Regions from separate parts of the Paenibacillus sp. FSL M7-0656 genome, predicted to be linked through region 1. Evidence: riboswitches for the same ligand, from Rfam matches in the RefSeq annotation. Region 1 holds a riboswitch; the other holds the start of a gene.
The links. Region 1 has a riboswitch for glycine ahead of gcvT (glycine cleavage system aminomethyltransferase GcvT). Riboswitches for the same ligand answer to the same signal wherever they lie in the genome.

Region 1 (5,953 bases):
AGTAAGGCTAACTCCAGGAATCGCAGTTAATGTATTGAGGGTGTAATGACTCTTTTGCAAATTCAGATCCGCGACATCGATCATACCCTGTTTACCCATGATGGACATGTACACAGATGCGCTGAGTGCAAGCAAAGCTTGGTTGGAACAGATGTTGGATGTCGCCTTTTCGCGGCGGATATGCTGTTCACGTGCTTGCAGTGTGAGTACAAAACCACGTTTGCCGTCGCGATCCGTGGTCTGGCCTACAATTCGGCCAGGAATTCGGCGCATATGAGGCTGGGATACGGCGAAATATCCGCATGTTGGGCCGCCGAGTGAAGCGGCGATACCGAGGGGCTGCGCATCGCCAACAACGATGTCGGCACCCAGCTTGCCTGGGGCTTCCAGCAGACCCAGCGATAGCGGGTTGGCACTTACAACGAGCAGGCCCTTGTGCGCATGCACGAGGTCGGCAGCCTGCTTCACATTTTCCACGGCACCAAAGAAGTTCGGACTCTGGATCATGACAGCAGCGGTATCGTCTGATATGGCGGTTTGCAGGGCATCCCAGTCAGTGAGGCCATCCTTATAGCCAATCTCGACAATCTCCAGACGGAGTCCGTGCGCATATGCCTGCAATACCTGACGGGCTTCCGGATGAACGGTACGGGATACGATGAGCTGTTTGCGACGAGTTGCCGCTGCGGCCAGATTACCGGCTTCCGCAAAAGCTGTTGCACCGTCATACATACTGGCATTGGCTACAGCCATACCGGTTAATTCACAGATGTAGGATTGAAATTCGAAAATGGCCTGTAGTTCACCTTGGCTGATCTCAGGCTGATAAGGTGTGTAGGCAGTGTAAAACTCGGAACGGGAAATGACATGATTGATGACGGAAGGAACATGATGATCATATATGCCAGCGCCGAGGAAGCTGGCGTGTGTTTCGAAATTGGCGTTGGCGCCAGCTTGTTTGGACATGTGACGTGTCAGCGCATATTCATCAAGTTTGGAGGATACGGGCAGCTCGCCCTGATAACGAATCTCTTTTGGAATGTCCTGAAACAGATCCTCCAGCGTATCCACACCGATGGTTGCGAGCATGGCGCTCTGATCTTGTTCAGTCATGGGAATGTAACGGTGCTTGCTCATGCTTGATCAGCTCCTTGAGTAGGTGTCTTCGACGTACGTGTCCGTTTATGAAAAGGGGTCTTCACGACCTCGGCTTTTAGTTTCTTGCCGCGGATCTCAATCTCAAGCGGGGTTCTCAGCGCAGCGTATTTGCTGTCGATGAGGGCAAGCCCCAGATTACGCTTCAATGTAGGTGATTGCGTGCCTGTTGTCACTTCACCAATCTGTACGCCTTCGGCGTAAATCGGATAGTGGGGGCGGGGAATACCGCGCTCCAACACTTCGATGCCGACCAGTTTGCGGGCGGGCCCGTCAGTTTTTTGCTGTAACAAGGCTTCGTGTCCGATAAAAGGTCCGGCATTCAGCTTCACAAACATGCCAACACCAGCCTCAAGCGGAGAGATAGTTGCCGACAATTCCTGTCCATACAGAGGGAGCTTTGCTTCAAAGCGCAGTGTATCCCGAGCACCGAGGCCTGTCGGTACAAGTCCGTGACCTTCACCGGCTTGCATTAACCCATTCCAGACCACAGCGGCTTGATCTGCAGGAACATATAGCTCAAAGCCATCTTCACCGGTATAACCGGTACGGGACAACAGTAATTTTACTCCACATACTTCAGCATCCTGCACAAAACGAAACGGTTCAATCGAGCTTACATCCGTATCTGTAACTTTCCCGATAATGTCTACAGCCAGTGGACCTTGCAAGGCGAGTAGCGCCGTCTGCTCCGAATCATTGGTCATGCTTACGCCGGGGATCAAGTGCTCTTGCAGCCACGCCCAATCCTTGTCGATGTTGGAGGCGTTAACCACAAGCATATAATGCTGATCTTCCAGCTTATACACGAGCAGATCATCCACCACACCGCCATCTGGATAACACATCAGGGTGTACTGGGCTTGACCGGGAACCAGCGTGGTCACATCATTAGTCATCATTTGTTGCAAAAAAACTTCAGCCTGCTCACCCTGTACAGTGAATTCGCCCATATGGGATACATCAAACAGTCCAGCACGCTCGCGTACCGCTTCATGTTCTTTCTGGATTCCGCTAAATTGTACGGGAAGCTCCCAGCCTCCAAAATCAATGCACCGTACGCCTTCATATTGCTGATATAGTGGGAAGAGTGGTGTTCTAAGCAAATCAGACATCAAATCACCTCGTCATGGGCCGTCAGCCGGCCGGATATACAATCGTGGATCAATGAACCAGGGTATTTTTAAATTTTCAGCTAGATATTTTCATCACATAAGTATGGTAAGGCAGCTATGGCAGCGCCATTCTACATCCTGTTTTTCGTTTTTTGGGAAAAAGGAAAAGGACAGGCCAAAGAATCGGCATGCCAAGTAGCACGCTGTATTCTAAGGCTCTGTCCCTTGTACCTGAGAGTTACCCCGCTGCGTTGTGCAGCAGGTTTCCCCTTGGGTGATCATAACGCCCGCACAGGGCGAATAGATGCTCTCCAGAGTTGCGTCCCGTAAAAGTCCTTTTGCCTGAGAGATTCACCTCCGCTTATCGGTGGTTTACTCCTTCGGCGTTACCTCATGTACATCCCGAATCGGGTGTCACGGGTAATCTCTCCCTTTACATTCATCCGCGGGTATAACATAGTCCAATAAACATATTTACTCCTTTCATTAAAACGTGAATCCACTACCGATGTCAAGAACGATATCATAGATAATGATTTAAAACCGAATATTTATTTTATTTTTTAAGTTATTGTTCGTATATTTAAAAAGACTACGCTTACTATTCTAATATTCACCAGTATATGAAGAAAGAGTGTAATCCGGTTACAGGATTTAGAGGTGTTCAGCAAATAAATTGTGAGGTATCTTGACATTTGATTCAAAAATATCATACGCTATGTTCTGGGAAAAAGGTTAAGGTCAAAGAACGCATGTACTCATTAATGAAAAGCGAGGCGGATATCGATGAGCGAATTGAAAAGTGATTTCCTGTACAGTGAAGAGCACGAATGGGTGCAAACCGTAGGGGAGGATACTGTACGTATTGGCATTACCGAGTTCGCGCAGCATCAGCTGGGTGACATTGTGTTTGTGGAATTGCCTGACCTTGAAACCAATGTAAAAGCAGAGGACAGCATTGGAACGATCGAATCGGTCAAAACGGTGTCGGACTTGTTCTCTCCCGTCACTGGTTCAATCATTGCGGTGAATGATTCGTTGCAGGACTCCCCTGAACTTGTGAACAGCTCTCCTTACGAGGAAGGCTGGATGATTGAGATCCGTGTTGAGGGAGATCTGACAGCAGCATTGTCTACATTGATGAATGCAGACGCGTATCGGAAACATACGGAAGCCCACTAAAACGAAAAACCTTAAGAAAGCCTTCTTCTAAATGCTTTCTTAAGGTTTTTCTCGTCGATATTTTCTGATTGTTGAATTTTGAACCTGGAGATTTATAGCTCTTGGATAAAAAGGAGGTTTTATGTACGGATGATATCGTTATCAAAATTTCTTGGAGCATGCAGAACTAAGGTTACGTTATGGTTTCAAATGTCTTAGTTACCCTTATCCAAACTTGTGTCCAACTAGTTTGGTAATACTTATTCCTTCTAAGAATATTGAACCTCGTTACAAGACAGCGAACAAGATAATAGTAAAAAAGGTATACAAATTGATGTACTTTAGACTTTAAAGTTTTCGTATTAAAGAAATCTAATTATATACATATAGGTTATTCATCCTAAATTATTGAAAATAAGTTGAAATTAATTAAATGTTGAAATATAATGGTTTTTGTTGGAGAATATTAAGTTGAGTTAATTTTTTATATTATATTATATTATATTTGGAGGTACATATTAAATGAAAAACATGTTAAAGAAAGTCGTAATAGCTTCAATGCTAGCAACAGCCGCCTATCCATTATTTCCTGTTAACACAAATCTAGCTTCAGCTAATAGTGATTATATTGGTGATGTTTCCCAACCAAAGTATAAAACCATTGCAACCTATTACATGGATGCAAATACGGTAAAAGATTTGGCAGCGAATATGAAGAGGTTTTCAAGTAATTCTGCAATCTTAGTTGAAACAATCGCTCCAATGATAGCTTCAAGGGTATCTCCTGTATTGGGGGGGTATGTTAGTGCAATTTCTCTAGCTACAGCACTGAGTGTCAACTCTCTACTTTCAGACGAAGTGATTTTTGCAGCGAGTCGTAATTTGAGAGTGAAAGTTGAGATACAGGATCTTCCTTATCATACTTCATACTCTGTGAGAACTATTTTTACTGCAGTCTATCATTAAATTTAATGATTTTATTAGACACAAAGGAATGAGTATAGTTATAGCCCTGTCATCAAGTAGACAATAAAAAAGAAAAAATTAATTAAACGGCGGCTTTTTTCTGGAATTTAACCAGGGAGAGGTCGCCTATTTTATCTTGGACACCTTCCTTGTTGCAAAACGAAATATATTCCGTAATCTGGCTCGTTGTTTTCTCTAGATTCAGAGGCTTATCTATATACAGTTTTTCCTTCCTTTAAGTGTGAGAAAAAGAACGAAACAAGGATTGTCAAAGCAGTTCTCACGTTGGGAATGGCTCCGCGTCAGCGTCTTCTCTTTAAGCGACTTGGTTTAGTCTTGTGTTGTATAATAAATCCACTAGTTCGTATGGAGCAAGGGTGTTCCACATTGCAGTTTCTTCAACGTGTCAGTCATAGGTTTTAGTTCATTTCCCTCGGAGAGTTCCCATGCCACAATTTCGTTGTTTATACAGATCTATCTCAAACGAAAGATAACATAGCAAACTCATGACTAATTCGGACCTATGTGATATCCGTCACGTGCTTTGCCCAGGAGAGCGCGACCTTCCCGATTTAAGACATCACGGAACGAGTCAAGGAATGAATCTGAAATTATCTGAATAAGCGGCGCGCCTTCTTGTAATAGGCCACGAAGTCTCTTTTCCTAAAGCGGTTCGGATATGTTTGTAGCCGAATTAAGGATAAGCCGGTAAATGCTTAACATGTGTGCTTTCAGGTCTGCATCCCGGTCTGCTCGTTTCTCTCTGAGGGCCAAGTTTCTTCCAATTGTAATAACCTGCACGTGAAATTTCAACAATCCTACATAGCCAAACCACCAAAGAACCCACGTGCTTATTTCTTGATTAAACTGACACCGGGCTTTAAAATTCAGCTTCCCTCCCCGTGCAAGTCTGAGCTTTTTTTAGATATTATACCTGCGTTTTAAATAGACGTTTTCTTCTACGCTACTAAAATTCTTCTTCGTCCGACTTTCACGCTAATCCTTAAAACTTTCTCCGATTTGGCTTTTACGAAACGATGTGATGATCCAACTCTCATTTAATCCCAATCTTATTCTTCCTCGCCCAGACGATCCGCTTCTTTTATCGTCGTTCTTCGCTGGCTTTAAAAAATACCCTCTGGTTTCCAGTGTTGAGTTGATTGTAACATGACTTGTTTTTTCACTGTCTACCATGAGGGTATAATACCATATGTGCAATCAGGTTCATTCTTTTAGTTCTAACCTAGTAAACGGTATTAAGTGATATTGAGACAGCGTTGACATATGCACGATTTTCGGCGCTGCTCTGCCGGAATACGGTCAAACACACCCTCGGGGAAAGTAGCCCGGTTACACCAGCATTCCGAATGAGGATGTCCTGCGGCATAGGAACAGCGATTAGCTTCCCCGCATAATGGGCAGACAAGAACATCGATATGGATGTGCTCTTGATCGTCTTGTACTGCAGACATTCAGTTCTTCCCTCCCTGTGCAATAGCTACGAGCTGAAGTTAAACATACTGGTACCAGTATAACAGAAATGTGCCGGTGATTAT
Region 2 (5,953 bases), 2.2 Mb from region 1:
GATGTGAAGGACTTGAACGATATGATGCAGAATTCCGAAGTGACCCTAGATGAAGCGGAAAAAGCGTTGGAACAGCCGTTCCTACAGGACATGAGTGGAGAATTCGAACTATCACGGATCGAAATGTCTACATCGCGCGGTGAGCTGAGCAGAGATGAAGTAACCTTGTATTATGTAAGTAACGACAAGGTAGAAGTCAGCCTGACGGTATTCAAGATGCCGGAAGAAAATGTGGACGATACACTAATACCGGATGAAGCCGAGATTAAGGTTCGTAACACCGAGGGTTCATATATGAAGAGCATTCGGAACATATCATGGAGTGAGAATGACTTACGGTACTCCATCATGGGTGAAAACGAAGGATGGACAAAGGCAAAGCTGCAAGCTTGGGCGGAAGAACTGACCCTTCCCAATCCGTCTAGATGAGCTAAAGAATAATAATAAGGTTGCCGCAGAAACGAAGCGGCAGCTTTTTTTGTATATTCTCCTTTTGGTGTGGTGGATATCTATTCGATCTCCTTTCAGTCCATTCCAAAAAGGCAAGAGGGCAACTTCACGTTTACAGTTCAATATGCATATTTATAGGAGACAATCTTGATTTGGTGATGGAGGCAGGAGAAGGGGGCATCGCAGGATGGCTGTTTTATCAACAGGGCCAATTGAAAATAATATAGTGGTGGGAAGCGGCGAGCGTCCTACACAGAGAATTACAGTGAAATTAGACAATCGGAGTCTCACTAGTTTCTCTACCGTTCTGGTTCAAGGCTATTATTTGAATGGCGTTCGCACACTATACGTTGAGGAATTGTTTAATGTTTTGCCTAACCAGGTTATAACAAAAGACTATTATGCAGATTTGGATGCATTTGAGTTTATATTTACCACAGGTGATGATGCGGAGGATGAAGTTCAGATTTCCGTATGGGGGAAAAACGAGAACGGTCAACTGGTAACGGCACATCGTTTGGTGTCTGAGGAATTGTTAGGAGCGAACCCCGGTCTAGTCGGGGTAACGGGTGCGACTGGAGCTACAGGGACAGCAGGGGTTGCGGGAACAACTGGTCCTACAGGGGCTACAGGTGTTACAGGACTGACAGGAGTTACTGGTCCTCCTGGAGGAACTACGGGATCGACGGGAGAGACCGGTGTCACTGGGACCACGGGGGAGACAGGATCTACCGGAGTGACAGGAGTCACGGGCGCTACTGGAAGTACGGGGACCACAGGAGAGACAGGGCTTACCGGAGTGACGGGTGTTACTGGGAGTACAGGAATAACAGGAACGACTGGAGTCACCGGGAGCACAGGGGAGACAGGGTCTACTGGAGCCACAGGTGTCACCGGTAGTACGGGAATAACAGGAACGACTGGGGTCACTGGGGATACAGGTGCGACAGGACTGACGGGGACGACCGGAGTCACTGGTGTTACAGGCGCAACAGGCGTAACGGGGACGACCGGAGATACTGGTGTTACAGGTGCGACAGGCGTAACGGGTGCCACCGGAGTTACTGGAGATACGGGAGTGACAGGCGTAACGGGGACGACCGGAGATACTGGTGTTACAGGTGCAACCGGATTGACGGGAGCAACAGGAGTCACTGGAGATACAGGCGCTACGGGAGTTATTGGAGATACGGGTGTGACAGGACTGACGGGAGCGACTGGAGTTACTGGGGATACAGGTGCAACAGGAGTTACGGGAACGACTGGAGTTACTGGAGATACGGGCGCGACAGGCGTGACAGGAGCAACCGGAATTACTGGAGATACAGGTGCGACAGGTGTCACGGGATCCACTGGAGTCACTGGCGTTACAGGTGCAACAGGCGTGACGGGAACGACTGGAGTCGCTGGAGATACAGGTTCGACAGGCGTGACGGGAACGACTGGAATTACTGGAGATACAGGCGCGACAGGTGTGACGGGATCCACCGGAGCTACTGGTGCTACAGGGGTAACAGGCGCTACGGGAGTTACTGGCGATACAGGTGCGATAGGCGTCACAGGCGCTACGGGAGTTACTGGCGTTACAGGTGCAACAGGCGTGACGGGAACGACTGGAGTCGCTGGAGATACAGGTTCGACAGGTGTGACGGGATCCACTGGAATTACTGGAGTTACTGGTGACACAGGTACAACAGGAGTAACGGGAGCGACTGGAGTTACTGGGGATACAGGTGCAACAGGTATAACGGGATCCACCGGATCCACTGGTGATACGGGTGCGACAGGCGTGACGGGAACGACGGGAGTCACTGGTGTTACAGGAGCGACAGGAGTGACGGGATCCACCGGAATCACTGGAGATACAGGCGCGACAGGCGTGACGGGAACGACGGGAGCCACTGGTGTTACAGGAGCAACAGGACTGACGGGAACGACGGGATCCACTGGTGTTACAGGCGCAACAGGCGTAACGGGAACGACCGGAGCCACTGGGGTTACAGGTGCGACAGGCGTAACGGGGACGACCGGAGTTACTGGGGCTACAGGTGCGACCGGATCAACTGCAGCTTCGGCTCCGGCAGACTCTTCCTTGTTTGCTGATAGCCAGACCGCAGCGTTGGGTCTTTCATTAGTAGCTGAAACGACGATTCAGACACTTAATGTACCTGTAGTGGCAGGTCAACGCGTGAAAATAGACAACAGTACACAAGTAGCAGTAGTAGTAGGTTCTAACTGGACTATCGCATATAACATTAATCTGAGACGTAACGGAGTTCTAATTAATCAATTGCAACTCTCAAGGAGCGGTAATGCTGCGGGAACGTTAAGGTTTCTTTCCTCCAACACTTACGTGGATACTGCCCCTGCTACAACGACTAACGCATACACGATAAGCATCCAATTTACAACCACTACAAGCGTCACTAGTGCCTCAGCGGAAGTGAGAAATATTAATGCTATTCGCTTCAGTTAAAATAGACATCGAACTTATGATAATTACACGTTACTTTTGTTGACATATATGATGTTGTACATTACTCTATGGGTATGCTTGATCATGATCAAAAACTTAGAAATGTACCAATTCGAATCGAATTAAGATAATACAGCGGATGATAACGAGCGGGAGAGACCTGGGTTAGCCGAGCAATATGGCTAGTGTTCAGGCACCGAAGGAGCAAGCTGCTGCGCACCCGGCGCAGTGGTTAATCTCTCAGGTAAATGTACCATCGTTGGACGCAACTCTGGAGAGTGCGCGAACTGCGCCACCCAAGGGGTATATGATCAGTCAGCCCGGTGAACTTGTCTGTAATCGCAGGCAGTGCACCCTTGTCGTGAGACACTGCTGATCGTGAAACTCTCAGGTATCGAGGACAGAGAGAGGGCCTAAGGCCTTCTTCTGTCCTTTTTTGATGTCATCATATCTAAATAAGGGACATTGTGGATGAAACTCCTGGATCGAAATGACGAATACATTTTACAAATATGAATCATGATTAATAATGGAGGTTTACAAGTGCGATTTAAAGATGTTTTCTCAATTATTGGTCCGTCGATGACGGGGCCTTCAAGTTCACATACAGCTGGAGCGGCAAGGTTAGGGAGAATTGCTCGACAGTGGCTAGGATGTACGCCAGATCGTGCCCGGCTGACACTGTACGGTTCATTTGCAGATACGTATCAGGGGCACGGAACAGATCTGGCACTGATCGGCGGTCTGCTGGATTATGTCACAGACGATCCGCGTATCCCGGATGCAGAGCAATACGCAGAGGAAGCGGGCATGGAGGTTGAGTTTTATACAAGTGGCCTGCCTGCTCCTCATCCAAATACGGTCAAAATTGAGTTGTGGCATGGAGAACGTGCCTGCTCCTTAATCGGTGCATCCATTGGTGGTGGAAGCGTATCGGTGCATTCGATGAATGATTTTCGTGTTCAGATTAGTGGTGAGTTTCCAACACTCGTTCTGCGACATGCGGACAAAGCAGGGGTGCTTGCATCGGTAACGTCCACGATCAGTTCATCCGGGGTTAACATCGGGTATATGCAGGTGGACCGGAAAGCCCGTGATGGCGAGGCACTTACCGCGATGGAAATGGATGGTTTGCCTAATCCCGATATGCTCAAGCGTCTAAGGGAGCTGGACCATGTGCTAGACATTCGTGTTATTGATTTGAAGAGAGGAGTTGATTCGGATGCGATTTAAACATTTACACGAACTGAATACGATCTGTACAGCGGAATCCAAAACCATTGCTCAGCTAATGATTGAGGAGCAAGTTCAGGAGACCAATACACCGGAAGCGGATGTTGTGAAGCAGATGTCTGAATATTATCAGGTGATGAAGGAAGCGGTACGCAAAGGGTTAACGGAAGATACGACATCACGCAGTGGATTAACAGGTGGAGACGGCAAAAAAATGGCTGAGTACATTCGCAAGGGCGAGACTTGCTCGGGAGATGCTTCCGCACTTGCCATGGCGTATGCCCTGTGTGTATCTGAAGTGAATGCCTCCATGGGTCGGATCGTGGCAACACCAACAGCCGGTTCCTGCGGCATCATCCCCGGTGTGTTTATTAGCTCACAGGAGCGATTTGGCTGGACGGACGAACATTTGGTGAACGGGTTGTTCTGTGCGGGAGCGATTGGTTATGTTATTGCCAACAATTCATTTATCTCCGGGGCCGAAGGTGGCTGCCAGGCGGAAGTGGGTTCCGCGATCGGCATGGCTGCGGGTGCCATGGTTGAACTGCGTGGAGGTACACCGGAACAGGTCGTTCATGCCGTTGGTTTGGCGTTAAAAAATACACTGGGCCTTATCTGCGATCCGGTCGCAGGCCTTGTTGAAATCCCGTGCATCGTCCGTAATGGACTGGGTGCAGTTACGGCGCTGGCTGCGGCTGACATGGCCCTGGCCGGAGTGCGTAGTGCCATTCCGTCAGATGAAGTCATCGATGTCATGCTGGAAGTAGGCAGTGCGATGCCGAGCCGCCATCGGGAGACAGCCCAAGGCGGGTTGGCCCAGACGCCAACAGGCCGCAAAATGATGCAAAAGCTGGCTAAACCAAAGGCAAAGCGTGCCGAGCCTGAGCAGGAGTCGAAACCAGCGGATTCTGACACAACTACAAGTGGGGCGGACAATGCTCAAGTGGACAAGGGTACTCAGGTTTAAGCTGAACCGGGACCACCGATATATAAATCAGTGACATTATGATGTATAACGGCGAATACAAAATTACAAAACAAGCGTCCGCGAACCCGAATCCGGGTTATGCAGGACGCTTGTTTTATGCTGCCAGATGAAGCGAAGTTAGGATACTTATATTTGACTTCAGATGAATGTGTATTATGACTCTAGTTCTGGCTCACAGCCGTACTCAGTACGGCATATCCATACGCGGGCAGTTCAATGGCGAGTATGCCATCTTCCTTGGCAGTACGATGGTTTCCGCCGAATAACTCGGTCCATTCCTCGTCACCAGCCTCCAGCTCGACAATAGCCGTCTCTTCTGATCGATTGAACAGAACCAGAATGCGTTCCTCCTCATTTTGTCGCTCAAATACCAGTTGGCTGCCATCGGGACGAGCCTGCAAGAAACGAACGGTGCCTTCTGCACGCAGGGCAGGATGAGCATGACGCAGGGAGATCAGTTTCTGATAAAAGTTAAACAGCTCTCGGTCCTGCTTTGCTTCATCCCATTCCATGCATTTACGGCAGCCCGGATCATGTTCGCCGTCCATGCCAATCTCGTCTCCGTAATAGATGCACGGAGCACCCATATAACTGAACTGGAATAACGCAGCCAGCTTCATCTTGCGCTGGTCGCCTTCACACAGTGTGAGCAGCCGCGGGGTATCGTGGCTGTCCAGCAAGTTGAACGCCACTTCGCTGGCCTGAAGCGGATAACGGGATAACTGTCGCCCGATGGAGTTTGCGAACTGTTCGGCGTGCATCGTATTTTTCACAAAGAAAGCATTCACGGCATCGGTAAACGGATA

Region 2: linked by a shared signal. The riboswitch ahead of sdaAB (L-serine ammonia-lyase, iron-sulfur-dependent subunit beta) and the one ahead of gcvT (glycine cleavage system aminomethyltransferase GcvT) in region 1 are both predicted to bind glycine.

The regions. Positions count from the first base shown of each region.
Region 1 is NZ_JBBOOT010000001.1:5,849,275-5,855,227, forward strand. It holds gene gcvPA (aminomethyl-transferring glycine dehydrogenase subunit GcvPA) at 1-1,137, opposite strand, end outside; gene gcvT (glycine cleavage system aminomethyltransferase GcvT) at 1,134-2,270, opposite strand; glycine riboswitch at 2,487-2,587, opposite strand; glycine riboswitch at 2,591-2,713, opposite strand; gene gcvH (glycine cleavage system protein GcvH) at 3,057-3,452, shown strand; gene MHI01_RS25810 (hypothetical protein) at 3,954-4,397, shown strand; gene MHI01_RS25815 (cysteine-rich CWC family protein) at 5,654-5,869, opposite strand.
Region 2 is NZ_JBBOOT010000001.1:3,672,907-3,678,859, reverse strand. It holds gene MHI01_RS16190 (LolA family protein) at 1-429, shown strand, start outside; gene MHI01_RS16185 (collagen-like triple helix repeat-containing protein) at 638-2,926, shown strand; glycine riboswitch at 3,067-3,191, shown strand; glycine riboswitch at 3,196-3,332, shown strand; gene sdaAB (L-serine ammonia-lyase, iron-sulfur-dependent subunit beta) at 3,470-4,159, shown strand; gene sdaAA (L-serine ammonia-lyase, iron-sulfur-dependent, subunit alpha) at 4,149-5,126, shown strand; gene MHI01_RS16170 (alpha-glycosidase) at 5,309-5,953, opposite strand, start outside.